3 regions of the Streptomyces sp. NPDC001709 genome follow, and region 2 is predicted to be linked to each of the others. Evidence: riboswitches for the same ligand, from Rfam matches in the RefSeq annotation. Region 2 holds a riboswitch; each other region holds the start of a gene.
What was found. Region 2 has a riboswitch for cyclic di-AMP ahead of ACWC0C_RS24075 (transglycosylase SLT domain-containing protein). Riboswitches for the same ligand answer to the same signal wherever they lie in the genome.
Positions count from the first base shown of each region.

Region 1: it holds a riboswitch for cyclic di-AMP, as region 2 does, so the genes downstream of both, ACWC0C_RS06770 (M23 family metallopeptidase) here and ACWC0C_RS24075 (transglycosylase SLT domain-containing protein) in region 2, are expected to answer to the same signal.
Region 3: it holds a riboswitch for cyclic di-AMP, as region 2 does, so the genes downstream of both, ACWC0C_RS17970 (M23 family metallopeptidase) here and ACWC0C_RS24075 (transglycosylase SLT domain-containing protein) in region 2, are expected to answer to the same signal.

Region 1 covers NZ_JBSFGB010000003.1:360,584-370,530, reverse strand. Annotated here, with positions in the region: gene ACWC0C_RS06780 (tyrosine-protein phosphatase) at 1-41, opposite strand, end outside; gene ACWC0C_RS06775 (alpha-galactosidase) at 216-2,288, shown strand; cyclic di-AMP (ydaO/yuaA leader) riboswitch at 2,598-2,750, shown strand; gene ACWC0C_RS06770 (M23 family metallopeptidase) at 2,754-3,650, shown strand; gene ACWC0C_RS06765 (SGNH/GDSL hydrolase family protein) at 3,818-4,603, shown strand; gene ACWC0C_RS06760 (TetR/AcrR family transcriptional regulator) at 5,001-5,615, opposite strand; gene ACWC0C_RS06755 (Glu/Leu/Phe/Val dehydrogenase dimerization domain-containing protein) at 5,697-6,881, opposite strand; gene ACWC0C_RS06750 (MBL fold metallo-hydrolase) at 7,116-8,300, shown strand; gene ACWC0C_RS06745 (NTPase) at 8,328-8,861, opposite strand; gene ACWC0C_RS06740 (hypothetical protein) at 9,051-9,947, opposite strand, start outside.
Region 2 covers NZ_JBSFGB010000016.1:174,492-184,438, reverse strand. Annotated here, with positions in the region: gene ACWC0C_RS24095 (ABC transporter permease) at 1-639, opposite strand, end outside; gene ACWC0C_RS24090 (ABC transporter ATP-binding protein) at 626-1,642, opposite strand; gene ACWC0C_RS24085 (LolA family protein) at 1,712-2,929, opposite strand; gene ACWC0C_RS24080 (polyprenyl synthetase family protein) at 3,747-4,757, opposite strand; cyclic di-AMP (ydaO/yuaA leader) riboswitch at 5,380-5,557, shown strand; gene ACWC0C_RS24075 (transglycosylase SLT domain-containing protein) at 5,562-6,053, shown strand; gene ACWC0C_RS24070 (HAD family hydrolase) at 6,204-7,016, opposite strand; gene ACWC0C_RS24065 (FAD-dependent oxidoreductase) at 7,131-8,333, opposite strand; gene ACWC0C_RS24060 (carboxylate--amine ligase) at 8,379-9,626, opposite strand; gene fahA (fumarylacetoacetase) at 9,932-9,947, shown strand, end outside.
Region 3 covers NZ_JBSFGB010000011.1:8,290-18,236, reverse strand. Annotated here, with positions in the region: gene ACWC0C_RS17995 (DHA2 family efflux MFS transporter permease subunit) at 1-616, shown strand, start outside; gene ACWC0C_RS17990 (GTP cyclohydrolase II) at 665-1,297, opposite strand; gene ACWC0C_RS17985 (MarR family winged helix-turn-helix transcriptional regulator) at 1,382-1,927, opposite strand; gene ACWC0C_RS17980 (dihydrofolate reductase family protein) at 1,985-3,118, shown strand; tRNA gene ACWC0C_RS17975 (tRNA-Met) at 3,201-3,274, opposite strand; cyclic di-AMP (ydaO/yuaA leader) riboswitch at 3,563-3,720, shown strand; gene ACWC0C_RS17970 (M23 family metallopeptidase) at 3,730-4,755, shown strand; gene ACWC0C_RS17965 (aldo/keto reductase) at 4,826-5,770, shown strand; gene ACWC0C_RS17960 (PrsW family intramembrane metalloprotease) at 5,847-7,163, opposite strand; gene trmB (tRNA (guanosine(46)-N7)-methyltransferase TrmB) at 7,206-8,054, opposite strand; gene lhgO (L-2-hydroxyglutarate oxidase) at 8,101-9,318, opposite strand; gene ACWC0C_RS17945 (MFS transporter) at 9,382-9,947, opposite strand, start outside.

The DNA.
Region 1 (9,947 bases), on a different contig from region 2:
CCGGCCAGCTCCGGCTCGGTCGACGGGACCTGCTGCGTCACGGGGGGCTCCTCCCGGGTCGGGGCCCCGCCGCCGCGTCTCGCCGGCGGGCACTCCGTCGACGATACGACATCGGTTTCCTCGGGCAAGGAGTTGTCCACAGGCATTGTCACCAGGTGCCGCGCCCCCGATGATGTTGGCACTTGAGCGGATCTGTTGGCACCTGTGAGGTCTTAGTGGTGGACATCGCCGAAGACGGTCGTACCTGGCTCCTCTCGGGGCCCACCAGTAGTTATGCCCTGCATCTCACCGACACGGACGAGCTGCTCCACCTGCACTGGGGGCCGCGCATCGCCCTCGCGGACGCGGAGGCCCTGGCCGCGGACCCGCTGCCCGGGTACTGGCCCTTCGAGTCCCCGCTCGACGGCCGTGAGGAGTACCCCGTCGAGGGCGGCCCCCGCTTCGCCCGCCCCGCCCTGTCCGTGCGCACCGACGAGCGCCGCGGCACGGAGTGGAGCTTCGGGGCGTACGAGACGGAGGGCGACGAGCTGCGCCTGCGCTTCGACGACGACGGCCTTGCCGTCACCCTGCACTACCGGATGCGCGGTGACGTCGTCGAGCGCTGGGTCACCGTGGCGAACGGCTCCCACGCGCGCGTGGAGCTGCTGCGGGCCGACGCGGCCACCTGGACCCTGCCCGACCGCGACGGCTGGCGGCTGTCCCAGCTGCACGGCCGCTGGGCCGCCGAGTCCCGCCTGACCGCCGCCCCGCTCACCTACGGCGAGAAGGTCATCGGCAGCCGCCGCGGCCACACCGGCCACCAGCACCTGCCCTGGGTGGCCCTCGACACCGACGCCACCGAGGAGCGCGGCGAGGTCTACGGCTGCGCGCTCGGCTGGTCCGGCTCCTGGCGCATCGCGGTCGCCCAACTCCCGGACGCACGCGTGCAGATCACCGGCGGCGCCGGCTACGACGACTCGGGCCTGCTGCTCCTCCAGCCGGGGGAGTCGTACACCACCCCGGTCTTCGCGGGCCTGTGGAGCGACGGCGGCTTCGGCGGCGCGAGCCGCGCCTGGCACGCCTACCAGCGCGCGTACGTCATCCCGGACGCCGAGCGGGACCGGCCGGTGCTCTTCAACTCCTGGGAGGCGACGAACTTCGACATCTCCGAGGACCAGCAGCTCGCGCTCGCCCGCCGGGCCGCCGGGATCGGGGTCGAGCTGTTCGTGGTGGACGACGGCTGGTTCGGCGCCCGCACCAGCGACCGCGCCGGGCTCGGCGACTGGACCCCGAACCCCGGCCGCTTCCCGCAGGGGCTCAAGCCCCTCGCCGACCAGGTGCACGGCCTGGGGATGCGGTTCGGCATCTGGGTCGAGCCCGAGATGGTCAACCCGGACAGCGACCTGTACCGCGCGCACCCCGACTGGGTGCAGTACCAACCAGGACGGAAGCGGACGGAACTGCGCAATCAGCTCGTCCTCAACCTCGCCCGCGAGGACGTCCAGGAGTACCTCTGGGAGCAGCTGGACACCCTGCTCTCCAGCGCCCCGATCGACTATGTGAAGTGGGACTTCAACCGCTGCTTCACCGACGCCGGCTGGCCCGGTGAGCCATATCCGCAGCGCCTGTGGGTGGACCACGTCCGCGCCCTGTACGCCCTGCTGGACCGGCTCCGCGCGGCTCACCCGGGGGTCGCCTTCGAGTCCTGCTCGGGCGGTGGCGGCCGGATCGACCTGGGTGTGCTCGGTCGCACCGACCAGGTGTGGACCTCCGACAACACCGACCCGCTGGACCGGCTCGCCATCCAGCACGGCTTCAGCCAGATCCACCCGGCCCGGGTCATGGCCGCCTGGGTCACGGACAGCCCGAACACCCAGCTCAACGGCCGGGTCAGCACCCTGCGGTTCCGTTTCGTCAGCGCCATGGCGGGGGTCCTCGGGGTCGGTGGCGACCTCACCGAGTGGACCGGTGAGGAGCTGGCCGAGGCCCGGCAGTGGGTCGAGCTCTACAAAGAGATCCGGACCGTCGTCCAGCACGGCGAGCTGTACCGGCTGCGGCCCCCGGCCGGCGGCCTCAGCGCGGTCCAGTACGTCCGCGGGGAGGAGGCGGTGGTCCTGGCCTGGCTCCAGGCGCAGAGCCACGGCGAGCCGGTCCCGGCGCTGCGTCTGCGCGGACTCGACCCGACGGCATCGTACGAATGCCGCGAAACGGGTGAAGTTCATCGGGGTGCCGTCCTGTTGCACCACGGTCTGCGCACCGGACTCAAGGGCGACCTTGATGCGATGGTTCTCCGGCTGCGCCGCATCTGAGCTTTCTGCCCGAATTGGCGCCTTCGTTGCAACTCGCTGTGGAATGAGGGGTCGTGGTGGAAGAGCGGGTGAGGAGCGTCATATTCATGACCGTGCGTCGCGCGTCATGTTCACGTAATTTTCATGCTGAAAAGGGGAATTGAAAGGTGTCGGCGGGCGGGAATTCACGGAGGGTGATCGTGAATTCCCGCATTCGATCTTCGGGAATCGGAACGGCGGGAACCGGCCGCTTGTTTCCGTGCGTCTTGCTCGCTTACGTTCCCCACCAATCCGGACGGAACGCCGAGTCCTGCCGCCGCCCGGAGTCCCACACTTGACCCGCGTTCGGCAGGAGCGGGGGACCCACCAGGTACGACTGCCTGTCCGGTCTCCGCGACAGGCTAGGGGTGAAGTCGCCACGGCGGCCGGGCCGCTCCAGCCCGAACCCGACAGCTGACCTCGCAGGCGTCGGAGAGGAAATGCGCCATGCCCGCGAAGGGTAAGCACCGACGTCCCAAGCCCCCGCGTTTCTCCCGCTCGATCGCCGTCGCCGGAACCGGTGGCGCCGCCCTGGCCCTCCCCCTCATCGGAACCACCGGAGCCCACGCCGCCACCGGCACGCAGCCCCTTTCCGTAAAAGCCGCGCAGTCCCCTCAGTCACCGGTGAAGAAGGCGGCCGCGCAGGCGAATCCGGGTGTGCACACCTACACGGTGAAGTCCGGCGACTGCCTTTCGGTGATCGCCGACGAACAGCACGTCTCCGGCGGCTGGCACCGCCTCTACGACGACAACCGGCGGGCCGTCGGCGACGACCCGTCGCTCATCCACCCGGGCCTGAAGCTCGCGCTCGACCGGCAGTCGGCGCACACCCACGGCGAGTCCGCGGCCCCGAGCCGGCCGTCGGCCGAGTCGCACTCCTCGGCGTCCCAGGCGGCACCGGCACCCCAGTCCTCCGGTGCCACCACGACCACCACCGGCTTCACCCTCCCGGTGACCGGCGCCGTCGTCGGCACCGGCTACCACGTGGCCGGCAGCATGTGGTCCAGCGGCTACCACACCGGCGTCGACTTCGTCGTACCGACCGGCACCACGGTGAAGTCCGTCGCCGCGGGCACGGTCGTCTCCGCCGGCTGGGGCGGCGCGTACGGCAACCAGGTCGTCATCAGGCTGAACGACGGCTACTACGCGCAGTACGCCCACCTCTCGCAGCTCTCCGTCTCGGCCGGGCAGACCGTGACCGAGGGCCAGCAGATCGGCCTGTCCGGCGCGACCGGCAACGTCACCGGCCCGCACCTGCACTTCGAGATCCGCACCACGCCGAACTACGGCTCGGACGTCGACCCCGTCGGCTACCTCCGCCGGCATGGCGTCCCCGTCGGCTGAGTCACACCGTCAACCCGTCCGGGATCAGCCCTATTCCTGGATTGGCAAATTATTTAAGGGTGTCTCATCTCACCGTTCGTCAACCCCTCCTTACGGTCGCGTAGGTCACATCGGAAGGGGAATCATGGTCCGACGTGGCAGACGATTCGAAGAATGACAACAGATCAGTGATCGGGTCGTACGTGGCGGTGGGGGACAGCTTCACCGAGGGCGTCGGCGACCCCGGGCCCGACGGGGCGTTCGTCGGTTGGGCCGACCGGTTCGCGGTACTGCTCGCCGACCGGCGGCCCGAAGGCGACTTCAAGTACACCAATCTCGCGGTCCGCGGGAAGCTGCTCGACCAGATCGTGCAGGACCAGCTCCCGCAGGCCGTCGAACTGGCCCCGGACCTCGTCTCCTTCTGCGCGGGCGGCAACGACATCATCCGGCCCGGCACCGACCCGGACGAGGTGGCCGAGCGCTTCGAGCGGGCCGTGGCCCGGCTGGCCGAAGCCGCGGGCACGGTGCTGGTGACGACCGGCTTCGACACCCGGGGCGTCCCGGTGCTCAAGCACCTGCGGGGCAAGATCGCCACGTACAACGGCCATGTCCGCGCCATCGCGGACCGGTACGGCTGTCCCGTGCTCGACCTGTGGTCCCTGAAGTCCGTGCAGGACCGCAGGGCCTGGGACAGCGACCGGCTCCACCTCTCGCCCGAGGGGCACACGCGCGTGGCGCTGCGCGCCGGCCAGGCCCTCGGCCTGCCGATCCCGGCCGACCCCGAGCAGCCGTGGCCGCCGCTGCCGCCCCGGGGCACCCTGGACATCCGGCGCGACGACGTCCACTGGGCCCGTGAGTACCTCGTCCCGTGGATCGGCCGCCGCCTGCGCGGCGAGTCCTCCGGCGACCACGTCACGGCGAAGGGCACCCTGTCGCCCGACGACATCAAGATGCGGATCGCCTCGGTGGCCTGACCCCCACCGACGTGCCTCGCACCGTGCGGCCTGCGGTGCGGGGCGCGGTTGTCCGGGGCGGGGCGCCTTGGCCTGGGATGCGGTGCGGGCGGTGGCTCGTCACCGTGGCGCCGGGCCCGCCGGCGCAGCCCGGACAGGCCCTGGGCCCTGTCGTTTGGATCATCCCGGCGTCGCGGGGTCTGGCACGCACATCTGCGGCGTTGTCGTCGGTTGCCAACTCCCCCACGCTCGGCTTCTCCCCCACGCTCGGCTTCGCTCGCGCGGGGGGACCCCCATCGCGGGGGGACCCCCATCGCGTTGGCGCCCTCCTCCGCCTTGCAGCTGCACGCACCAGACCCCGCTCGGGTCGGTTGGAAGGCGCCGTGACCTACAGCCGGCCTGATCCAAACGACAGGCCCTAGCGCTCGGTCAACGCACTGCGCTCCAGGCCCAGTTCGCGGGCCAGCGCGTCGTCGGCCCACTCCTGCGCGCGCGCCCGTGGCACCGCTCCCGGGTACGACGTCAGCTGCACCGCCAGCCCGTCCAGCAGCGCGGTCAGCCGCAGCGCGGCGCCGGCCGGGTCGGCGCAGGCGAACTCGCCCGCCGCCACGCCCTCGGCGATGACCTCGGTGATCGCGGCCTTCCACCGCTGGTCCAGGTCCCGGGTGACCTGCCGTAGGGCGGGCTCGCGCAGCGCCACGGCCCAGCCCTCGATCCACAGCCGCCAGCCCTTGGCCTGTCCGGTCGGCGCGTACCAGCGCACCGCGGCCCGCAGCCGGCGCAGCGCGGACGTCCGCCGGCCCAGCAGCTTGCGCAGATGTGCGAGATCGTCCTCCGCCGCGTAGGTGAACGCCGCCGCGACCAGCTTCTCCTTCGTCGAGAAGTGGTACAGCACCAGCGCGTTGCTCACCCCGAGCACCGCGGCCACGTCGGCGATCCTGACCGCCGCCACGCCCCGCGCCTCGATCTGCCCGATGGCGGCCCGCAGCAGCTCCTCCCGCCGCTCGGCCACGCTCAACCGCACTCTCGCCACGCGGTCACCCTAATCCGTCGTCAAGGGCGGCGCCGAAAGGGCCAGGTCCTCCAGGCTGTTCGAAGAGCGCGTCCGGGGTCGTCACCGGTACCACCCGAAGCGGTCCGCGATCTCCGGCAGCCGGTCGGTCACCACGGCGTGCGCGGCCGCGCGCGGGGTCGTACCGTCGGCGTCCGCACGGTCCAGCACCAGCCCGACCAGGGTGCGCATGGAGCGCCGGATGTGCGCGAACGCCTGCTCGGCATCGGCGCCGATGTCACCGAACAGGGTCCACCACCACCAGGCGTTCGTACCGGAGTTGACCACCACGTCCGGCAGCACGGTCACCCCGCGCGCGGCCAGCAGCTCCTCCGCCTCCGGCAGCACGGGCATGTTGGCGGCCTCCACGATCCAGCGGGCGCCGATCCGTTCCTGGTCGGCGGTGTCGATCGCGTACGACACGGCCGCCGGCACCAGCACCTCGGCGTCGGCGGACAGCCAGGCGTCGCCGGGCAGTTCGCGGTCGCCGGGGCGCAGTACCCGGCGGTCGACGGTGCCGTAACCGTCCCGCGCGGCCAGCAGCGCCTCGACGTCGAGCCCCGCCGGATTGGCGATCGTGCCCTTGATGTCGGCGACCGCCACCACCGTCAGCCCCGCGCGCGCGAGGAACCGCGCGGTTGCCCCGCCCATCGTGCCGAGCCCCTGTACGGCCACGCGTGTACCCGCGTACGGCACGCCCGCCCGGTCCAGCGCCGCGAGCACCGACTCGGCGACCCCGCAGCCGCCGGCCAGCTCGTCCAGGCCGATGCCGTCCACCTCGACCGCGAAGGCGTCCGCGAGCCGCTTGCGGGCCGCCGCCTCGTCGTCCAGCAGCGGGTACACCGCCTGGACGGACGAGACCAGGCCCGCCTCGGCCGCCGCACGGTCGACCAGGTCCTGGGTGAGGCCGAGGTCCTCGCCGGTGGTCCAGCAGCTCTCGATGTACGGCCGCATGGCGCGCAGGTAGCGCACCAGCAGCCCGTGCGCCCGTGGGTCCTGGGGATCGCAGTCGATGCCGCCCTTGGCGCCGCCGAGAGGGACGTAACGGGCCTCGGGGTCGTAGTGCAGGGCCTCCTTCATCGTCATGCCGCGGGCCAGCCCCGCCACCTCCGCCAGGGTGCAGCCCGGGCGCATCCGCAGCCCCCCGCTGGCCACGCCGCGCACCAGCCGGTCCACGACGAGGAAGCCCTGGCGGCCGGTGACGTGGTCGGTCCAGACGAGCGACATCAGGGGAGCGGGGGCGGTCATGGGGTCTCCTCGGGGACGGTGGTCAGGGTGGGACCACAGCGGCCGATACTGCGCCGCGCGCCCGCTCCTCTACTGAATCGCGAGTCAGTATCTGGAGCCGGTCGGCCCCCTGTCAACGTGCTGAACGAAGGTTCAGTAGCGCGCGTCACGTCCGCGGAGGGGGCCCCGCCGTTCCCGGGCTGTCGGAGGGGCCGACCATAATGGGGAGCCTCACCCACTCCACCGGGAGGTACCGTGACCGGACTGCGCTCCTCGAGCTCCGGGCTCCGCGCGCTGCGGCCCGCGGCCTTCGGCGCGGATCCGGGAGGTGAGCGCCTGGCACGCATCCGCCGCTCCCCCCACTTCAAGGACGGCGTCTTCCAGAACCCGGGTGGTGCGGCACGCACCCGGCCCTCCGGCTCCACGCTGGACCTCGCGAAGGTGTTCCTCGACAAGGACACCCGGCCCCTGCGCGCCCCGAGAGGCACCGTCCCGGTGCATCCCACGACCTTCGCCGACCTGGCCAAGCAGCCCGTCACGGGACTGCGACTGACCTGGATGGGCCACTCCAGCGTCCTCGCGGAGATCGACGGCCACAGGGTGCTGTTCGACCCCGTCTGGGGCGAGCGCTGCTCCCCGTTCCCCTTCGTCGGGCCCAAGCGGCTGCACCCCGTGCCGCTGCCGCTGGCCGCGCTCGGCGAGGTCGACGTCGTCGTGATCTCGCACGACCACTACGATCACCTGGACCTGCCCACCATCAAGGCGCTGGCCGGCACGGACACCGTGTTCGCCGTGCCGCTCGGCGTCGGTGCCCATCTCGAGCACTGGGGTGTCTCCCCGGACCGGCTGCGCGAGCTGGACTGGCACGAGTCGACCCGGGTCGGCGGCCTCACCCTCACCGCGACGCCCGCCCGCCACTTCTGCGGCCGCGGCCTGCGCAACACCCAGCACACGCTCTGGGCGTCCTGGGCCGTCGCCGGCGAGGAGAACCGGATCTTCCACAGCGGGGACACGGGCTATTTCGACGGCTTCAGGGACATCGGCGCGGCCCACGGGCCGTTCGACGCCACGATGATCCAGATCGGGGCCTACAGCGAGTTCTGGCCCGACATCCACATGACCCCCGAGGAGGGCCTGCGCGCCCACCTCGACCTGCAGGGCGGTGCCCCGCACGGCGCGCTGCTCCCGATCCACTGGGGCACCTTCAATCTCGCCCCGCACCCCTGGGCCGAGCCGGGCGAGTGGACGCTGGCCGCAGCCGAGGCGGTCGGGCAGGCGGTGGCCGTCCCTGTTCCGGGCCGGCCCTTCGAGCCCGCTGGAGTCCTCCCCACGCACCCCTGGTGGCGGGATGTGTCCCAGCCGCTGGACCGCAAGTGGCCCGTTCCGGAGATCATGCCGGTGGCCCCTCGTGACGACCTCGACCTTGTGGGCGAGGGCTGAGCGTGGCGAGCTGAGGCGCGTGACGCGTCATGGCTTTTCGAGCCGGGCTGCCAGCTCCTCGGGGAGCGTGTCCCGGTTGGTTCGGGTCACTTGGAGCAGGGTGATGCCAGGGCGCTGCTTGAGGCCGTCGGTGAACGGGTCACGGTGTGCGTGGACGGTGGCGACGATGTCGATGTCGGACTCGAACAGGCTCCGGACCGTGTCCTGGAACGCGGTACATGCCAGCTCCATACGCCCGAGCTCGTCGATCAGCACGAGATCTCCAGCAGCAGGATCCGCTGCCGCCGACCTGAGCGGCGGCAGCGCGAGCTGCTCCATGACGCCCAGATCGACGCCGTAGCGGCCCACCCGGGGTGGACCGGGGAAGTCGACATGGGCGAGCACGGCTCGGTGACCGCCCTCCAGTGTCTCCAGCGCGAAGCCGCTGCGGGTTCCGCCGTGCCGGATCTCCTCTGTGGTGAAGCCGATGACCCTGCGGGTGCGCAGGAGCGTGGCCAACCGGCGGACAAGGGTCGTCTTGCCCGTGCCGGGGCGTCCTTCGAGCAGGATTCTCGTCGGCATCGTGTGTTCTCCCTGGCAGGCCCGTATGACGGATTCCCGGTGCGGTGGCCGGGTTGCTCGGCCAATGGAGTGGCCCTGGCACGCGGCAACGACGCCGACCACCGCCGCGGACGTGGGGGGAGATGCCTGGTGCGGCCGTCCGGCCGGTCCGGCCGACGCCGTCGGTGCGCGCCGGCCGGACCGGTCGGCTCACCTGCTCAGGCTGAGCCTCCACAGACCACGGCCGTGTGTCGCGGCGACCACCGCGTCACCCGAGGGCAGGAGGGTGATGTCGGTCGTCACCGAGCTGGGCAGGCCGTGGCCGAGCCGGGACCAACGGGTCGGAGACCTGACGTCGGCGACGTAGACGAGGTGGTCGGTGGCGAGGATCAACTGTCCCTTCGCGATGACCATCGCGTCCGCCGGGACGTCCGGCAGATTGCCGCTGATGTCCCTCCAGGTCGCCCCGCCGTCCAGCGACTCGAAGACGTGCCCGACGCCGCCACCCGGGATCCACTTGCGAGAGTACGCGCCGTAAACGGCGTAGACGTGGGCGGGATGAGCCGGGTCGCTGACGATCCGGGTGACGTAGCGGTTCGGCAGGTTCGGTGCGGTGACGGTGTGCCAGGTGCCCCCGTAGTTGGTGGCGATGCCGCTCTTGAAGCCGTTTCCGTCCTCGTCCGAGGGCACGCACGGACCGCACCAGCCGACATAGTCGACGCCGTTGTCGGCTTCGACCGCGGTGGTCGAGGCGGTCTCGCCGAGGTCGTGGACAGGCTGCCAGTCGCATGTCCCGGCGGCCTTCGCGCAGACTGTGCCGAAACCCTTCCGGGTCTCCCATACGTACCGGCCCGAGATCACCCAGCGGTCGCCGTTCGCCCTGTCGGCGGTGAACGGGGCGATGAACTGCATCTTCGGATCACAGCCGGCGATCGGCGCACCGATCTGGCAGCTGGGGCTGATCTCCCGGAATGCCGCGGCCGTGCCGTCGGAACGACCGCCGACGGTGGTCACCGCGATGTCGCCGTAGGTGTATTCGACGGCCGCGCGGTCGGCGTCGTCCGGGTCCACGATGACATCGCCGCCGTCACCGGCGAACGGCTGGAT
Region 2 (9,947 bases):
TGAAGCCGCGACCACCAGGGCTATCAGCAATGCCCGGCCGAGACCCTCGGTGAAGCTGATCCGGGTGCCGGATATGGTCGTGAGGTCGCCCAGCGGGAACAGCAGCGCGCCCACGGCCAGCGCCGAGACGGCCACGACCAGCGTGGCGAGCACACAGAAGGCCATCACGGTCGTGTACTTGGTGAGCAGCAGCCGGGTACGCCCCGCCGGGGCGACCAGCAGATAGCGCAGGGTGCCCGCGCCCGCCTCGCCGGCTATCGCGTCGCCCGCTACGACCCCGACGGCCATCGGCAGGAAGAACGGCAGGGTCGCGGCCAGCGCCGTGAACACCAGGAACAGGCCGTTGTTGGTGATCTGCGTGATGAACGCCGGGCCCTGGCCGCTGTGGTCCGCCGCGCCACCGCCCCGCGTCTGGATCTTCACGGCGATCCCGACCAGCACCGGCACCGAGGCCAGCACCCCGAGCAGGGCGAGCGTGCGCCAGCGGCGGACGGTCATGACCAGTTCGCTGCGCAGCAGCCCGAACGTCCACACAGGACTCGGCCGGCGTACGGCGGAGACCGGGACCGTATCGGATCCGGGGGCCGCCTCGGATCCGGGGGCTGTCTGGGATCCGGGGGCCGTCTCAGCCCGCGACATCGAAACCCTCCCCCGTCAGTGCCACGAACGCGTCCTCCAGCGAGGCCCGTTCGACCGTGAACCCGCGGACCCGGATCCCCGCCGCGACCAGGGCCGCGTTCACCTCGGCGAGGTCCCGCGCGGGTGGTTCACCGGTGACCCGGTCGCCGTCGGCGGTGACATCACCGGCGCCCTGTTCCTTCAGCACCCGGGCCGCCTCGGCCGGATCCGGGGTGGTCACCACGAGCCGGCCGCGCGCCCCGGCGGCCAGGTCGGCCACCAGGCCCTGGGTGACGAGCCGGCCCCGCGCCATGACCGCCGCGTGGGTGCAGACCTGCTCGATCTCGTCGAGGAGGTGGGAGGAGAGGAAGACGGTCGTGCCGTCGGCGGCCAGCTCCCGGATCAGGGTGCGGATCTCGCGCATGCCCTGCGGGTCGAGGCCGTTGGTGGGCTCGTCCAGGACGAGCAGCCGGCGCGGCTGGAGCAGCGCGGCGGCGAGACCGAGGCGCTGTTTCATACCGAGCGAGTACGCCTTCGCCTTCTTGCCCGCTGCCGCCCCGAGGCCCACCCGGTCCAGGGCGGCGGCGACGCGGACACGCCGGGTGCGGGGGTCGGCGGTCGGGTCGGCGGCGTCGTAGCGCAGCAGGTTGTCCCGGCCGGAGAGGAAGCCGTACAGGGCCGGGCCCTCGATGAGCGCGCCGACCTGCGGCAGGACGGCACGGGCCGCCCGGGGCATCGGGCGGCCCAGCACGCGGGCGGTGCCCGCCGTCGGCTCGATCAGGCCCATCAGCATGCGGATGGTGGTGGTCTTGCCCGAGCCGTTCGGTCCGAGGAAGCCGAAGACGCTGCCCGCCGGGACGGTCAGGTCGAGGCCGTCGACGGCGAGCTGTCCACCGCGGTAGCGCTTGGTGAGGCCGCGGGTGACGATGACACTCGCCTCCGCCCGGTCCGGGGCACGCCGTTCGGCGTCCCCGGCCTCCCCCGTGGCCCCCGCGTCCCGCTCCGTGGCGGACGGTCCGTCCATCGGCTCCCCCTCGATCCGCACTCCCTGAAGGGTCAACGCACGATCACGGCCCGTAGTGCCCGGACCGGATCACTTCCCCTCGTTCGCCGCCTTCACCAGGGCGTCCTTGGTCACCGCGCCGGCGTAGACCTTGCCGTCGTCGGTGATCAGGGCGTTGACCAGGCGGGTGGAGAAGACCGTGCCCTTGCCGAACTTGCCGGAGACCTTGTCGCCGATCGAGCCGAGGAAGCCGCCGAGGTCACCGGCCCTGGAGCCGCCGGTGGGCAGGCCGGCCTTGGAGCCGGTGTCGAAGGTGGCGATGGACGTCCAGCCCTTGCCGAGAACGGTGCCCCCGTCGTGGCCTTGGAGGAAGCCCTCGCCGGCCTTCGGAGCGTGCTCCCGCGCCGCGGGGTCCCGCTTCTCCTCCGTCACCTTCGCGCCCTTGGGCGGGGTGAAGTCGAAGGTGGACGCGGCCGGTTCGGCGAAGGAGACCTGCGTGAAGCCCGCGTCGAGGACGGCGGCTCCGCCGCTCTTCGGCGTCAGCGTGAACTTCAGCGGCATGCCCGTCTTCGCGTCGACGGCGATGCTGATCGCGCCGACCGTCGTGCCGGACTGCCGGGGCTTGATCAGCAGCTTGTAGGCGTCGCGGCCGGCCACCCGCTCGGTGCCGTCGACGGTGACGGACGTGGTGTCGTCCACCGACTTCAGCGCCTGGTCGGCGAAGTCCTTCGGCGTGGCCGGGGGCTCGGCCTTGCGCTCCTTGCCGGAGTCGGCCGAGGTGCCGTGAGAGACCTCGTTGCTCTTGCTGTCGTAGCCCCACACGTTCTTGCCGTTGTGGATGAGGCTGTACTCGGAACCGCTCTCCAGCAGCGACAGCTTCTGCTTCTCGGGGCCGTCGGCGGCCACGCGCAGCGTGTGCGTGCCGGAGACCAGCGAGGTGAGCTTGGACTGCGGGTCGGCGGAGGAGCCGTCGCCGGAGCCCTTGGCTGCGCCGGAGGCCAGGCTGTCCTCCAGGCCGCCGAGGTTGGGCAGGCCGAGGTCGGTGTTGATCCGCACGGTGCCGGACAGCTGCTGCACGTCCGACTTGGCGATCTTCTCGATGAGCTGCTGTGCGGTGATCTTGGGCAGGTCGGGGTCACCGGAGGCGGCGAGCGCCGGGACCAGCCCGATCGTGGCCGCCGCCACCCCCACCACCGCGACCGGGACCGCGTAGCGGGCGGCCTTGCGGCGTCCGGCGTGCGGGGCCGCGTCCCGCGCGACGTCCCCTCGCGCGGCGTCCACTGCGTCGTCGGATTCGTACGGTGCCATGTGTGCCTTACCTCCGTCGTCGGCGGCGGCTGTCCTCACGCTGGTCCACCAGAGCCGCCATTCTCACCCGAATCGGTGAGGAGTGGTGATTTCCGTGGCTTCCATCTCACCAAATCGGCCATGAGGAAGCGTCAGACCACGGAGCCAACTCCGTGTACGCCTGCGGTATGACACGTAGGGGCAACGACTCCCCCGACCCGTAAGGGTCTCACCGGAACGGGCGGAGCCGGACGGGGTCGCCTGGGCTCGTGCGGCTGGTTGCACCGGGGGTGCCGAGTGTGGCGGGCAGCCGGGGGCGGCGGAGGTCACGGCTCGGCGGATGGCCGCGGGGCCGCAGGACGTGGCTCGGCGGGCGTGGCTCGATAGGTGACCGGTGGGCGTGGCTCGATGGGTGACCGGTGGGCGTGGCTCGGCGGGCGGCCGGAGGGCGGAGCTCGGCGACCGACCAGCGGGCGGAGCTCAGCGGCCGACCGGAGGGTATAGCTCGGCGGGCGGCCGGAGGACGTAGCTCGGCGGGCGGCCGAGGTCGGCCGATGCAGCGTCCGGAGACGCGGTACGGCGGCGAGCCGGGGTCAGCCCGGCACGGGCCGGATGGTGTGGTGCGGCAGGCAGCCGGGGGTCGGCCGACGCGGCGCCGGGGAGCCGCGGCGCGGCGGACACCCGCAGTCAGCCGACCGAGCCGGAAGGCGTGCCGCGACAGGCAGCCGGGCTGTCAGCCGACCCCACGCCGAAGGCGTGCGCCGCAGGCATGGCGCCGCAGGCGGCGAGGGTTCAGCCGGCCCGCCACCGGAAGGCGTACCGCACCAGGCGGCCGGGCTCAGCCCGCGCGGTGCACCACCGCGTCGCACAGCTCCATCAGCGCGGCCTTGGCGTCGCATTCCCGCAGCGGTGCCAGCGCCGCGCGGGCCTCCTCCGCGTACCGGACCGTGTCCCGGCGGGCCTGCTCCAGCGCGGGGTGCGTGCGCAGCCCGGCCAGTGCCTCGGCGTGCCGGGCGTCGTCGCTGAGGTCGGAGTCGAGCAGCTCGCACAGCGCGATGTCCTCGGCCAGACCGAGGCGGGCGGCGCGCTCGCGCAGCCGGAGCACGGGCAGGGTCGGGATGCCCTCGCGCAGGTCGGTGCCCGGGGTCTTGCCGGACTCGTGCGAGTCGGAGGCGATGTCCAGGACGTCGTCGGCGAGCTGGAAGGCGACCCCGAGCCGCTCGCCGTACTGGGTGAGCACGTCGACGACCGTCTCGTCGGCGCCGGACATCATCGCGCCGAACCGGCACGACACCGCCACCAGCGAGCCCGTCTTGCCGCCGAGCACGTCCAGGTAGTGCTCGACCGGGTCGCGGCCGTCCGAGGGGCCGGCGGTCTCCAGGATCTGGCCCGTGACCAGCCGCTCGAACGCGAGGGCCTGCACCCGGACCGCCTCCGGACCGAGGTCGGCGAGGATCTGGGAGGCGCGCGCGAAGAGGAAGTCGCCGGTGAGGACCGCGACGGAGTTGCCCCAGCGGGTGTTGGCGCTGTCCACGCCGCGCCGCACCGCGGCCTCGTCCATGACGTCGTCGTGGTACAGCGTGGCCAGATGGGTCAGCTCCACGACCACGGCCGACGGCACGACACCCGGCGCGTAGGGGTCGCCGAACTGGGCCGCGAGCATCACGAGCAGCGGCCGGAACCGCTTCCCGCCGGCCCGAACGAGGTGCTGCGCGGCCTCCGTGATGAACGGGACCTCGCTCTTGGTGGCCTCGAGCAAGCCTTCCTCGACAGCCGCCAATCCGGCCTGGACATCGGCTTCCAGAGCCTGGTCCCGCACGCTCAGCCCGAACGGCCCGACGACGGTCACGAGGGGTCTCCTGTCTGCTGGTGTCTGCTGGCGATTACACGGTTTGTCGATAGGTCGCTGCCATCACTCAAGTCAGCGTATCCGGTCCTCTTTCGATCACCGATAGCGCCCACCGGTCCAGCCCGGGCGGTATCGAATCATGGCCGGTATGTTTTTGATCAAGTGGTAAGAACGGACATTTATCGACTTAACAGGAATCCGCACACTTTGTCGCGAACCGAGGGGCGAGCGGAGTAACGCCGACACCCCCCTCCACGCCGCGACGATCATGCATGACACGGCGGCCGCCGCGATCACTGCGGCCATCAGGACAACGACGGGCATCGCATCACGGCTTCCACCACCCGGCCGATCCACCCGAATCCCTCATGTCCGATTTGAAATACTTTGCTATTTCGTGAGTTGGGTCACGAAGGCCCATCGGTGCCCCGACCCCGCCGAACCACCCTTCCCCCTTGCCCCGTCGGCGACTTGAGGGTTGGCAACCGCAAAGGATCAAGCACCACATACGGCACAGACCAAGGTCAAATGGCACGTTGTGTGACTCCGGCACTTGTTCCGGACATGTGCTCTCGCATACGTTCCGGGCCGTCGGGCGGACGCCTAATCCTGCCGCCGCCCGCGTAACCCATCGACGAACTCATTCGTACGGCAGGAGCGGGGGACCCAGGTAAGTCGCCGGACCGGACGGCACACGTCGCACCGGAACGGCTAGGGGTGAAGCCGTGCCTTCCCGGGCACGGCCGGGCACCTCCCCGCCCGAACCCGACAGCTCACCTCGCAGGCGCCGGAGAGGAATTCCCCATGTCTGCTGCCGCTCAGCCCCGCCGTACCCGGACCAGCCGTCTCTTCCGCACCCTCGCCGTCGCCGGCACCGGTGCCGGCGTCCTCGCCCTGCCGCTCATCGGCGCCACCAGTGCCTCCGCGGCCACCCCCACGGCCGCCACGACGGCCTCCACCACCGTCGCCGGGTACCCGAACAACCTCGACGGCTGGATCCGCGAGTCGCTCGCGATCATGGCCCAGAAGGGCATCCCGGGCAGCTACAACGGCATTTACCGCAACATCATGCGGGAGTCCTCCGGCAACCCGTTCGCCATCAACAACTGGGACTCCAACGCCGCCGCCGGCACCCCGTCCAAGGGCCTGCTCCAGGTGATCGACCCGACCTTCAACGCCTACCACGTGGCCGGCACCGCGTTCTCCCCCTACGACCCGGTCGCCAACATCACCGCGGCCTGCAACTACGCCGCCGCGCGGTACGGGTCGATCGACAACGTGTTCAGCGCGTACTGACAGTCCCCGAGGACCGGCGGGACCGCCTGTCCGGCCGCGCCTCGGTGAAGCGGCACGGCATCGGCCGCCCGGCACGTTCCCGCACCTGACGGACGGGGCGTGCGGGGCGGCCGCCGCGTCTTCCCGGACGGCCGGATACTGATGTGCCGGTCAGTCGGTCGGGAACAGTTTTTCGAGGACGACGGCGATGCCGTCGTCCTCGTTCGACAGAGTGACCTCGTCGGCCGCCGCCTTGAGTTCGGGGTGCGCGTTGGCCATGGCGACCCCGTGTCCGGCCCAGTCGAACATCGGGATGTCATTGGGCATGTCGCCGAACGCCAGGGCCTCCTGCGCGGCGATCCCGAGCCGCTCGGCGGCGAGCGCGAGACCGGTCGCCTTGGTCACCCCGGACGGCTGGAGCTCCACCGTCCCCGGCCCCGACATGGTGACCGTCGCCAGCGAGCCCACCACCGCGCGCGCGACGGCCGCCAACTCGTCGTCGGACAGGGCGGCATGGCGCAGCAGCACCTTGCTGATGGGCTCGCACCACAGGTCGTCGCGCCGGCCGACCCGCACCGCGGGCAGGGTCGGGTGCGGCATCCGATAGCCGGGTTCGATGAGCGTGAGCCCGTCGACGCCGTCCTGGTCGACCGCCGCGTAGACCTGCCCCACCTCGGCCTCGATCTTGCCGAGCGCGGTCTCGGCCAGCTCCCGGTCCAGCCGGACCGACCACAGCAGACGGCCGGACGCGGCGTCGTAGACCTGTGCGCCCTGCCCGCACACCGCGAGCCCCGTGTAGCCGAGGAGCTCGAGGAGGGGCCGTACCCGCGGGGCCGGGCGGCCCGTCACCACCAGGTGCCGGGCACCGGCCCGCGCCACCCGCGCGAGCGCGGCGAGCGACCGGTCGGAGACGGTGTCGTCGCCGCGCAGCAGTGTTCCGTCCAGGTCGGTGGCGATCAGTGAATACGCGGGGGAGGCTGCCATGATCAGAGAATACGGATACCGCGCCCCGCCGACTCACCTTGTGACCCTGGGCACTTACGTACTGATCGTCCCCAAGTGGTGCCTGCCAGGCCCTAGATGAGGGGGCCGTAGGCTTCAGCCGTGGGCCGCCGCCAGGTGTTTCGCCAGGCGTGGGGAGGCGAACTCCGTACCGCAGACGAAACGCATCACCGGGCCGTACGACGACGCCGCCGGCAGACCGGTGAAGTACAGGCCGGGGACGGACGAGACGAAGCCGGAACCGAGCTTCGGCGTGCCGCGGCTCACCGCGAGCCGGGTGCGCAGTTCATGACCGAGGAAGTCCATCGCCGCTATGTCGACGCGGTAGCCGGTGGCGGCGATGATGTGGTCGGCGGTGAGCCGCTCGGCCTGTCCGCCGTGGGTGCGGACGGTGAGGACGGGGCTGCCGTCCGGCGCCTCGGCGGCCACGACCCGCTCGACATCCTGCACCTGCACGGCGCTCTCGAAGCGCTCGCGCAGCCACCATGCGCCGAGCGGTCCGAGGACGCGGCGGACCAGGTAGTGGCGGGTGGCCTCGGGCAGATAGCGGTAGGGGTGCGGGTAGTAGCTGAGCGCCCACAGCGACCAGGCGTTGCCGAAGGGGGACTCGGGGCGCAGCTTCGGCTGGTCCCAGGGCGGGGCGCCGAAGGCGACCCGGCCGCGGCCGCGGGCGACCACACGCACGCGTGCCCCTGCCTCCGCGGCGAGCGCCGCCGTCTCCAGCGCGGACTGGCCGGCACCGACCACGATCAGCCCCTTGCCGGCGAACCGGCTCAGGTCGTGATGCTGGGAGCTGTGCGAGACCGGACCCGTGGGCGCCGGTCCGTCGGCCGCGGCTCCCGCGAGCTCCGCCGGGAGGTGCGCCAGGCCCGACAGGCCGGTGGCGACGACGACCGCGCGCGCGGTGAACATCTCCCCCGAGTCCAGCTTCAGTTCGAAGCCGCCGCTCTTGTCACGGTCGACGGAGACGACCCGCACCCGCTCCAGCTCGGGGACCAGCTTCTGCTGGAACCACTCGCCGTAGGCGATGAACGTCTCCGCCGGGATGATGTCCTCGTCGGTCACCAGGCGGCGGATCCCGGCCGCGTCGCAGTAGTCGGCGAGGGTGTGGCCGGGCTGCGGGCAGTCGAAGTTCGAGGCGGCGGGCGTCGACTTCAGGAGCATGCCCTCGGGCATGTGGTCGCGCCAGCTGACCATGGGGTCGCCGAAGACGCGGACGGGGATGCCGCGCGCCCGCAGATGGGCGGCGGTGGACAGGCCGAACGGCCCGGCCCCGATGACTGCAACCGGTCGAGTCACGAAGTCCCTCCCCAGGACACGGTGCGCCACTCTCGGTGGCCTTGCCTACTTCGTGGAGGTGGTGCTGCTGCCGCGGCGGTTGGTCCGCCACAGCTGATAGAGGTGCTTCGCGCCCGGGCGCACGAAGCGGGCGAGCATCGTGAGGAACGGCAGCGGGTCGTCACCCGCGAGCCAGGCCAGCTCCGTCCCGCTCGCCTTCGCCGGCGCGTGCGGCGTCGTATAGCCGCTGCGGCGGTAGGCGAGGAGGGCGGGGAGGTCGATGTTCTCCACGATGTAGCGGTGGCCGGCGCGCTGTTCCCCCTCCGGAACGGGGCGGCCGGTCAGGTTCAGATGCATGGCGCGTACGACGTCCACTCCCGACTCGTTCTCGAACAGCCGGAACTGGGCGCCCATGCGCGGGTTGAAGTCGAGGAGCTTGTACTGTCCGTCGCGCCGGTCGAAGCGCAGGTCGAGGTCGATGATGCCGCTGTAGCCGATCTGTTTGATGAAACGCGCGGCGAGGTCGGTGAGTTCCGGGTTGTCGACGACGTACGCGTTCGCCGTCATGCCGGCGTGCGGCGGCCATGAGCGGACCTTGACGCCGGTGAACAATGCGAGGGGGCTCGCGTCCTGGTCGAAGCAGGCGTGCACGATCCAGTCCTCGGCCTCCTCGCGCGGCAGGTACTCCTGGAGGATCACGCCCGGCTGCGCGCCCCAGTCACGGGCGAGGGCGAGCAGGCCTTCGCGGGTGGCGATCCGTGTGGTGCCGCCGACCGCGGGCCGTGTGCGCCGCACGAACGCCTCGCGGTTCTTGGCCACCACCGGGAAGCGGGCCGTGTCGGCGAAGGCGACGATGTCCTCGTACGACTCCGGGAACGCCGACGCGGGGCTCGCGATGCCGTGCTCCACGCACAGTTCGTGCAGGCCCTGCTTGCTGGCGAGGCGGCGCGGCAGCCCGGGGTCGACACGCGGAAACAGAAAGGATCCGGCCAGATCGTCCTGGTGCTCGGCGATCAGTACGGCGGCCTCTTCGTCGGTCGGGATCAGGACAGCGGGGCGGCCGATGCGGCGGCCGATGCGCAGCAGGCCCTCGACCAGGTGGCCCGGGTCCTCCGCGCCGGTCGTCGGCCACACGAAGGCCTTCTTCAGATAACGCGAGGAGGCCGCGGGCGTGTACGCGTCCTCGGTGATGGCATACATGGGCACGCCGAGCCGGCCCAGGCTGCGGATCGCACCGACGCCGCCGTGGTGCAGCGGATAGTCGCCGAACTTGACGATCAGTCCTGGTACGTCCCGGTCCGCCTCGAACGGCACACCGACGGTGTTTCCGGCCACGGGTCCCCCCACGTGTCCCCCCAATGGAACGGACCCACCCCGTCCGTGTCCCCAAAGGACGCTAAGCCGGAATTGCCGCCTCCGACAAGGCCTATTCGGACATTGCGAACTCTTTAGACAGGGTGCGAGCAACCTTTCGAAGACCCTCCGACACGCACCTTTCGGACACCCTTCGGGGTACCGCATGGGGCACTGCCCAAGACACGCGTCACGGCCGTAACGTGTGGCGCGACCACATGGAACGAGCGCCATGCACGGCCTGGATGAGAGTGAGGCAGTACCCCATGCCCCCCTTCGACG
Region 3 (9,947 bases), on a different contig from region 2:
GTCCGCGCCGCTGCTGGACCTGCGGCTGCTGCGCGACCGCACCTTCGCCGCCGGCGCCGGCACGCTCGCCCTGTTCACCTGCGGCTACTTCGGCTCGATGCTGCTCGGCCCGCTGTACTGGCAGCAGGAGCGGGGCCTGAGCGCCACGTCGGCCGGGTTGCTGGGGGCGCCGGTCGGTCTCGTGGTCGGTACGACGATGCAGATCGCGGCGCGGCGGATCGACAAGGTGGCGCCGCGCCGGCTGATCCCGGCCGGGATCGCGGTGGCCGCCCTCGGGATGGCGCTGATGGCCTGGCAGACCGGGGTGCCCCAGGTCGCGCCCTGGCGGATGGTCGCATCGGCCATGGTGATGGGCGTCGGCACCGGGATGGTGCTGATGCCGACGATGACCACCGCGAGCCGGGACCTGCCCGCGGACCGGCTGGCCGCGGCGAGTACCGCGCTGAGCATCAACTCCCAGCTGGGCGCGTCCGCGGGCACCGCCGTACTGTCGCTGGTCCTGGCCTCGGCGGGCATGCACCCGACCGGCTTCCGCACCGCGTACACCCTCGCGGCGCTCCTGCTGGCCCTGTCGGCCCTCCCGGCCCTCCGCCTCCCCGGCCGTCGGCAGGGGTGATCGGCAGCCCCGGCTGCCTGCCCCGCTCAGCCCCCGCTCAGGCCGCGCTCAGCCCACGCTCAGTTCGGCCAGGGGGAGGGTGTGGCTGGTCTGGAGGACCTTCGCGCGCAGGTAGCGGACGTTGTGGGCGGTGGTGAAGACGCCGGTCGGCACCCGGTCCCGTACGACGACGCCCAGCGCGCGCAACTGCTCGGCCTTGTCGGGGTTGTTGGACAGCAGGTCCAGCTCGTCGATGCCGAGGGCGGCGAGCATCTGCGCGGCGGCCGTGTAGTCGCGGGCGTCCTCCGGCAGGCCGAGCGCGGCGTTCGCCTCGTAGGTGTCGAGACCCTGGTCCTGGAGGGCGTACGCGTCGAGCTTGTTGTAGAGGCCGATGCCACGGCCCTCCTGGCGGAGGTAGAGCAGGACGCCGCCGCGGTCGGCGATGCGCTCGACCGCCTCGCGCAGCTGGGGTCCGCAGTCGCAGCGGGCGGAGCCGAAGACGTCGCCGGTCAGGCACTCGGAGTGCAGCCGCACCAGCGGGACGGAGTCCGGAGCCGGGTCGCCGAGGACTACGGCGATGTGCTCCTGGCCGTCGGCCAGGCCGTGGAAGGTGACGAGTTCGGCGTCCACGCTGTAGCCGTCGTGGAAGCGCAGCGGAACCCGGACGCGGGCGCGCGGCGTGGCGGCGGGGGTGTCGAGCATGCGGGTCCCTCCGAAGGCGGGCTTTGCTTCAGATTTGAAGCAGCGGTACGGGGGACCCTACCTCATGTTTCAAAGTTAAAGCAATCACTTTTCGGGAGCCGTGGGCGACGGGGACGCGGAACCCGAACAGGACGATCGGCGCCGCCAGGGGACGTCCTCCGTCCCGGACTCGGTGCCCTCACCCTGCAACCCGTGGGCGATCCCTGTGCAGATCTCCTCCAGCTGCGCCACCTGCTCCGGCCTGAGCCGGTCGAACAGGGTGGCCCGCACGGTCTCCACGTGCCCGGGCGCCGTACGCTCCAGTACGGCCATCCCCTCGTCCGTCAGCACGGCGATACTGCTGCGCTTGTCCCAGCGGCAGTCCTCCCGGCGCACCAGCCCGTCCCGCTCCAGCCGGGTCACCGCGTACGTCAGCCTGCTGCGCGTGATCTTCAGCGTCTCGGCGAGGTCGGTCATGCGCAGCCGCCGGTCGGGCGCCTCGGAGAGATTGGCCAGCACGGAGTAGAACAGGTGCGGCATGCCGGCTTCCTGCTGGAGGTTCCGGTCGATCGCGTCCTCCAGGAGGTGCGTCGCGGCGAGATACGCGCGCCAGGCGCGCTGCTCCTCGGGGCTGAGCCAGCGGGTCGTCATGCCGCCAGTGTAGGTTTGTTTCAAACTTGAACCAAGACTTGCAGGGAGACCGCGCCGATGTCGTACCCGTACGTGCTGCTGTCCGCCGCCGTCTCCCTCGACGGCTTCCTGGACGACACCGGCCCCGACCGGCTGCTGCTGTCCAGCCCGGCCGACTTCGACCGGGTCGACGCGGTACGGGCCTCCGTCGACGCCATCCTGATCGGCGCGGGCACGATCCGCGCCGACAACCCGCGGCTGCTGGTCAACTCCGCCGAGCGCCGCGCGGCCCGGCTCCGGGAGGGCAGGCCGGAGTACCCGCTGAAGGTGACCGTCACCGCGACCGGTGACCTCGACCCCGACGCCCACTTCTGGCACACCGGTGGCGACAAGCTCGTCTACACGACCGACAAGGGCGCCGAGCAGGCCGCCCGCCGCGTCGGCGGCACCGCCGACGTCGTCCCGCTCGGCCCCGACCTCGACTGGCGGGCCCTGCTGTCCCATCTGCACGACGAGCGGGGCGTACGACGGCTGATGGTCGAGGGCGGTGGCACGGTCCACACCCAACTCCTTCAGCAGGGCCTCGCCGACGAGCTCCAGCTGGTCCTCGCCCCGCTGTTCGTCGGCGACCCGGGCGCCCCTCGCCTGTTCGGCCCCGGCGTCTACCAGGCCGGCCGGCTGCGCCTGACCGAGACCCGCCGTATCGAGGACGTGGTCCTCATGCGCTACGAGCCCACGGCCCCCGGCACCGGCTCGCTCCCCACCGCCGCCGACCGCCACTGGCTGCGCACCGCCTGCGAACTCGCCGCGCTGTGCCCGCCCTCGGAGACGGCGTTCAGCGTCGGCGCGGTGGTGGTCGCCGCCGACGGTACGGAGCTCGCGCGAGGACACTCGCGCGAGGGGGGCGACCCCGTGGTCCATGCGGAGGAGGCGGCGCTCGCGAAGGTGGATCCGGCGGATCCGCGGTTGGCCGCCGCCACCGTGTACAGCAGCCTCGAGCCCTGTGCCCGGCGGGCCTCGCGGCCCGCGCCCTGTGCCGAGCTGATTCTGCGGGCGGGGGTGCGCAGGGTGGTCACGGCCTGGCGGGAGCCGGACACGTTCGTCGCCGGAGCCGACGGGACGGGGGTGCTGGTCGCCGGGGGTGGGCAGGTCGTCGTACTGCCGGAGCTGGCGGAGATCGCCAAGGCGCCGAACGCCCACCTGCTGGGGTGAGCCGTCCGTCCGCCGCGTCCTGCCGGCTTCGGAAAACACTCAGGGCCCGGAAACCATTGGTTTCCGGGCCCTGAGCCTTCAGTAGCGGGGACAGGATTTGAACCTGCGACCTCTGGGTTATGAGCCCAGCGAGCTACCGAGCTGCTCCACCCCGCGTCGTTGTGACTCCAGAGTACCCCATGTGCGGGGTGCAACGCACACCGCTTCGATCACCGTCACCGACGGTGATCGGACGGAAGCCCTCCGCATAACATCTGAGTCACCATCAAAAACGCCGAGACTCCTGAATGGCGGCCAACTCGCCCGTTTTGCAGTGGTCGTAGCCGGTAAGTCCACGCCCGAAATCGTTAATGATCAAGCCGAACGGGCTTGGAAACTGCCTGGCGGGTCTATTAACGTTCGATAACGCAGCGCGGTCGTCCCAGCCGTCACAAGAGGCGGCTCCGTGCGCACGCGCCGAATCCCGCGAGGGAACCGGGGAACCACCACCTTGGGGTGAATCACGCGGATACCGCCGTGCAGCCATGGCCGGTATACGCGCGTAGGAGACCTTCCTGCTCCGAACCCGTCAGCTAACCCGGTAGGCGGAGGAAGGAAAGGAGTGCGCCCTAGTGGCGTCCAACCGGCCTGCCCCAGAAGCCCCGTTCGTTCCCGAGGGGGCCGAGCCCGAGACCTTCGGCTACGGCGCCTACCGCGCCGAGGAGGGCCCCTGGGAGGAGTGGAACCCCACCGAGGACTCCCTCGCCCAGGTCCGCGGCCGGCACCGCGTCGCCAAGCAGCGCGGCGGCTTCGCGCGCAGCTCCACCGTCCTCGGCGTCGGCGTGATCGCCGCGGTCGGCGCGGGCGGCATGGCCAGCGCCAACACCGGCAAGCCGCCGGTCTCCATATCCCTGCCCGACCTGGACTCCGTCAGCCACTTCTTCGGCGACGACTCCGGTGCCAAGCCCCAGCCCGCCACCGCGCTCAGCAAGGTCGGCGTGACCTCCGACAGCGCGGACAGCGGCAACGCCGGCGAGGCCCTGCGCAACCGGATCATGGCCCAGGCCGAGCAGCAGCAGAGCAAGGCCGACAGCAAGGCCACCGCCACCGCGCTCGCCGCCGCCGACAAGCAGACCGCCGACGCGGCCGCCAAGGCGGAGAAGGACGCCGCCGCAAAGGCCGCCGCCGCCAAGCAGAAGGCGGAGGCCGACGCCAAGAAGGCCGCCGAGGCCAAGCGCCTGGCCGAGCTGGCCAAGCAGTACACGCTGCCCGTCGTCTCGTACACGATCACCGGCACCTTCGGCCAGCCCGGCGCCATGTGGTCCTCCGGCTACCACACCGGCCTCGACTTCGCCGCCCCCACCGGCACCCTCATCAAGGCCGTCCACGGCGGCACGGTCACCCAGGCCGGCTGGGCCGGCGCCTACGGCTACCGCACCGTCCTCACCCTGGACGACGGCACCGAGCTGTGGTTCTGCCACCAGTCCTCGATCAACGTCTCGGTCGGCCAGAAGGTCTCCACCGGCGACGTCATCGGCCGGGTCGGCGCCACCGGCAACGTCACCGGCCCGCACCTGCACCTGGAGGTCCACCCGAACGGCCAGGCCGGCGCCATCGACCCGGCGCCGTGGCTGCGCGACAAGGGCCTCACCCCCTGATTCCTCCCTTGGCGGGATCCTGGCGCCGGCGACGGAATGAGATCATCCGTCGTCGGCGTTGGTGTAAAGCATGACTTCTCTGCGCAAACTCGGCTCCTCCGACCTCGAGGTCTTCCCGCTGTCCCTGGGCGGCAACGTCTTCGGCTGGACCGCCGACGAAGAGACTTCCTTCGCCGTCCTGGACGCCTACGCGGCCGCCGGCGGCAACTTCATCGACACCGCCGACTCCTACTCCGCCTGGATCGAGGGCAACGAGGGCGGCGAGTCCGAGACGATCATCGGCAAGTGGGTCAAGGCCCGCGGCAACCGCGCCGACGTCGTCATCGCCACCAAGGTCAGCCAGCACCCCGAGTACCAGGGACTGTCCGCCGCCAACATCAAGGCCGCCGCCGACGCCTCCCTGCGCCGCCTGGACACCGACTACATCGACCTCTACTACACCCACTTCGACAAGCCCGAGATCCCGGTCGACGAGATCATCGGCGCGCTGGACGAGCTGGTGAAGGCGGGCAAGGTCCGCCAGATCGGCGCCTCCAACATCAGCGCCGAGCGCCTCAAGGCCTCCCTCGACTTCTCCGACCGCGAGGGCCTGGCCCGCTACGTCGCCCTCCAGCCCCACTACAACCTGGTCTCCCGCGACACCTACGAGGGCCCGCTGCAGGACCTGGCCGCCAGGGAAGGCCTGTCCGCGGTGCCGTACTTCTCCCTCGCCGCGGGTTTCCTGACCGGCAAGTACCGCCCCGGCACCAAGGTCGACAGCGCCCGCGCGGGCCGGGCCCAGGAGTACGCCGACTCCGAGCGCGGCCAGAAGGTCCTGGCGGCCCTGGACGAGATCGCCGCCGCCCATGACGCCCCCGTCGCCACGGTCGCCCTCGCCTGGCTGGCCGCCCAGCCGACGATCACGGCCCCGATCGCCTCCGCCCGCACGGTGGAGCAGCTCCCGGCACTGCTGGGGGTGGCGGACCTGAGCCTGACGGAGGCCGAGGTGGCGAGCCTGACGGCGGCGTCGGCCTGAGTAATCCCTCCCGCCGAACGGCGCTCAGCCACGACGGCGGATTCCGGCGGTGCCGAACTCCCGGCAGCCCGACCGGCTACGACCGATACGGGTTGTACGCGGGATACGGCACCGCCGGGTACCCGTAACCCGGCCCGAACGCCGTAGGCACCGGCGCCGGGTACATCGGCCGAGCCGGCGCAGTCGCACGCGCCGCGTACTCCAACGCCGGCCGGGCCGCATCCCTGCGCCGCCACAGCTCGTCCAGCAGCTCCCGCTCCCGTACGACGAAGTCGCTCCCCGCCTTCCCCTTGCGCCCCCGGGCCCTCAGGAACGCGAGCGACGTGGCGTACGCCTCGTACCGCGCCACCGCCCGGGCCGTGGGCCGGCCGCCGTGGTGCCGGGCGTAGTCACGGGCGGTCCGCCGCGCACGCATCGACCCCAGTGCGAACGGCTCGGCGAGCCCCAGCCAGCCGGCCAGCACATATGCCGGCAGCTCCTCCCGCACGGTCCGCAGCTCCCGCTGCCGCGTCCAGATCGCGAGCCAGGTCAGCAGCCCGAACACGGGCACCATGAATCCGCCGTAGACGGCGAAGAACCCGAACTCGCCGAAGGTGGAGGAGCCGTTCCAGAAGGCGTGCATGCTCATCGCGAGCAGCAGACCGCACACCGGCAGCAGCACCCGCCGGACGTGCTGGCGCTCGGCGGACAGCGCCGAGATGCCGAAGCCGATGCCGGTGAGGGTGGTGAACAGGGGGTGCGCGAACGGGGACATCACGATGCGCACGAAGAAGGTGGCCGCGGTGACGGAGGCGATGCCTTGACCGCCGCTGACCTGGTCGGCCCCGAAGGCCGTACCGAGATAGAGGATGTTCTCGGTGAACGCGAACCCGGTGGCGGTGATCCCGGCTATCACCACCCCGTCGACGATCCCGGTGAAGTCGCGCCTGCGGAAGAGGAAGACGAGCAGTACGGCGGCGGCCTTGGCGGACTCCTCCACGATCGGCGCTATCACGGTGGCGCCGAGGGTGTTCGCACTGGCCGGATCGGCGGTGGCGGTGGCTATCCACTTGGTCGCGAAGCTGTTGGCGACGATCGCTATCAGCGCCGCCGCGCACGCTCCCCAGGCGAAGGCGAAGATCAGGTTCCGCCAGGGGCCCGGTGCCACCCGGTCCAGCCACCGGAAGGCGGCGATGAGCCACGGCACGGGCAGCACGGCCAGCCCGAGGCCGACGAGAAACCCCTCGGTACCGGTCTGCCGCCGCACCAGCGCGAGAATGACCAGCCCGGACAGCACCAGCAGTGTGATCAGTGCCCCGTACCGCACCCACCTGCGCTGCCACCAGTGCGGATGGCGGAACACGGGCCCCTCGGGGGCCGGGGGATACGTCGGAAACGGAGGACTGGTGGCCACGGCATCGACCCTAACGGTGGTGGGACGAGGGGCTGGAGCTGTTTATCGTTCCTGATCCGGTTCGTGGGCTGGGACCTGGTGCGGTACGCGACGGAACAGCAGGTCGTTCACCACGTGTCCCTTGTCCAGCCCCTGGCCCTCGAAACGGGTCAGCGGCCGGAACCCGGGGCGCGGCGCGAAACCGCCGTCCGCCTGGGTGTTCTCGAAGTCGGGGTGTGCGGTGAGCGCCTCGAGCATCTGCTCGGCGTACGACTCCCAGTCGGTCGCGCAGTGCACGAGCGCGCCGGGCTTCAGCCGGGTCGCGGCGAGCGTCAGGAACTCGGGCTGGATGAGCCGCCGCTTGTGGTGCCGCTTCTTGGGCCAGGGGTCCGGGAAGTACACGCGCAGCCCGTCCAGCGAGTCGGGGGTGAGCATCTCCCTGAGCAGGATGATCGCGTCCCCGTTGGCCACCCGGACGTTGTCCAGCCCGTCCCGGTCGGCGAGACCCAGCAGATTGCCCTGCCCCGGGGTGTGCACGTCCACGGCGAGGATGTTGGTGTCCGGGTCGGCGGCGGCCATCTGCGCGGTGGCCTCGCCCATCCCGAACCCGATCTCCAGCACCACGGGCTTGTCGTTCCCGAACAGCTCGCCCAGGTCGATGACCCGCTGCCCGTCGATGTCGAGCCCCCACAGGGGCCACAGCCGCTGCAACGCGTCCGCCTGCCCGGCGGTCACCCGGCTGCGCCGCGGCTGAAAACTCCGGATCCGCCGCTCGAAGTGCGACCCGGCCGGGTCGGCCTTGGGCCCGTCCGGAAACCGCGGCTCCCCCTTGGCCCGGGTATGCCGGATGGAGACGCCGGGGGTGTGGGGGGCCGGCGCGGGGGCTTCGGGGGCGTTGAGGAAGTCAGACACAGTGCTTCCGATTTTACGGCGCCCTACGAGGGCGCCCTCGCCGGCACTACAGCGCCCCGAGCATGTCCAGCACCCGGCGCCCGACCTCCCGGCCGATCGGCAAAGAAGCGGTGGCAGCCGGAGACGGTGCGTTCAGCACGTGCACTGCCCGGCTCCCCTCCCGGATGAGGAAGTCGTCGACCAGCGTCCCGTCCCGCAACACCGCCTGCGCCCGCACCCCGGCAGGGGCCCGCACCAGGTCGTCCGCCTCCACCCCGGGCAGCAATCTCCGCACCGCTTCCAGAAACGCCCCCTTCGACAGCGAGCGGCGCAGCTCACCCGCCCCGTACCTCCAGTGCTGCCGGGCGATCGCCCACGACCCCGGCCACGCCACCGTCCCGGCCAGCTCCCGGGGGCGTACGACCCCCCAGCCGTACCCCTCCCTGGCCAGCGCCGGCACCGCGTTCGGCCCGATGTGCACACCCCCGTCGATGCCGCGTGTCAGATGCACCCCGAGGAACGGGAAGGCCGGATCCGGCACCGGATACACCAGCCCGCGCACCAGCTCCGGCCGCGCCAGCTCGTAGTACTCGCCGCGGAACGGCACGATCCGCACCTCGGGCTCGTCCCCGGTCAGCCGCGCCACCTCGTCGCAGTACAGCCCGGCACAGTTCACCAGCACGCGCGCGCGTACGACGTCCCCGCCTGCGGTGAGTACGGCCACGCCCCGCTCCGGCCGCCGGTCGACCCGGACGACCCGGGCGCCGTACCTGATCTCGGCCCCCGAGGCCTGCGCGAGCTGCCGGGCGACTCCCACGAAGTCGCACACCCCGGTCGTACCGACGTGTATGGCGGCGAGCCCGCGCACCTCGGGTTCGTACTCCTCGATCTGGGCGGGGCCCAGCTCCCGGACCGGTATCCCGTTCTCCCGCCCGCGCTGCACGAGCGCGTGCAGCCGGGGCAGCTCCTCCCGCTCCGTGGCGACGATCAGCTTGCCGGTGACGGCGTGCGCGATGCCGTACTCGGCGCAGAACTTCACCATCTCGGCGGCGCCCCGCACCGCGTACCGCGCCTTGAGCGAGCCCGGACGGTAGTAGATCCCGCTGTGGATCACTCCGCTGTTGCGCCCCGTCTGGTGCCGGGCCGGCCCCGGCTCCTTCTCCAGCACGGTGACCCGCGTCCCTGGCACGGCGCGCGTGATCGCATACGCCGTGGACAGGCCGACGATCCCCCCACCGACCACGAGCACGTCACAGTCGTACGCCCCGACCGGCACCTGCACCACCTCCCACCTCGATAGTGCACTGCGCCACTGACAACACCTTCAAACGCAGGTGGGGACCGGTTCTCAGGCCGGAGCCATCAACAGCGGCCGGGCCCGCTCCCGCAACTCCACCACCCGCGGCTCGTCCCCGTACGGCTCCAGCCGGTGCAGCAGATCCTTCACATACTCCGTGGTGCGCGCGGAAGAGATCCGTCCGGCCACCTCCACGGCCCGCACCCCCTGCTCGCAGGCGGCGTCCAGATTCCCGGACTCCAGCTCGGCGACCGCCGAGACGACCAGCCGCAGCCCGTGCGACCGTACGAACTCCTCCGTCGGCTTCGACAAGGCCTGCTCGGTGAACCGCCGCACCTGGCGAGGCGCCTTCAGATCCCGGTAGCACTCGGCCGCATCCGCGGCGAACCGGTCATAGCCATAGAAACCAAGCCAAGAAGGATCGTTGTCCCCCTCCCGAGACCGCTCCAGCCACCCCTCCGCGGCCTTCAGCGCCGCACCCGCCGCCTGCGCGTCTCCCGCACGCGCGTGTGCCCGCGCTTCCACCAGCCGGAAGAAACTCATCGTGCGCGCGGTCGCCAGCCCCCGGTTCCGCTCCAGCGCGGCCTGCGCCAGATCGACTCCCTCGTCGCCGAAGC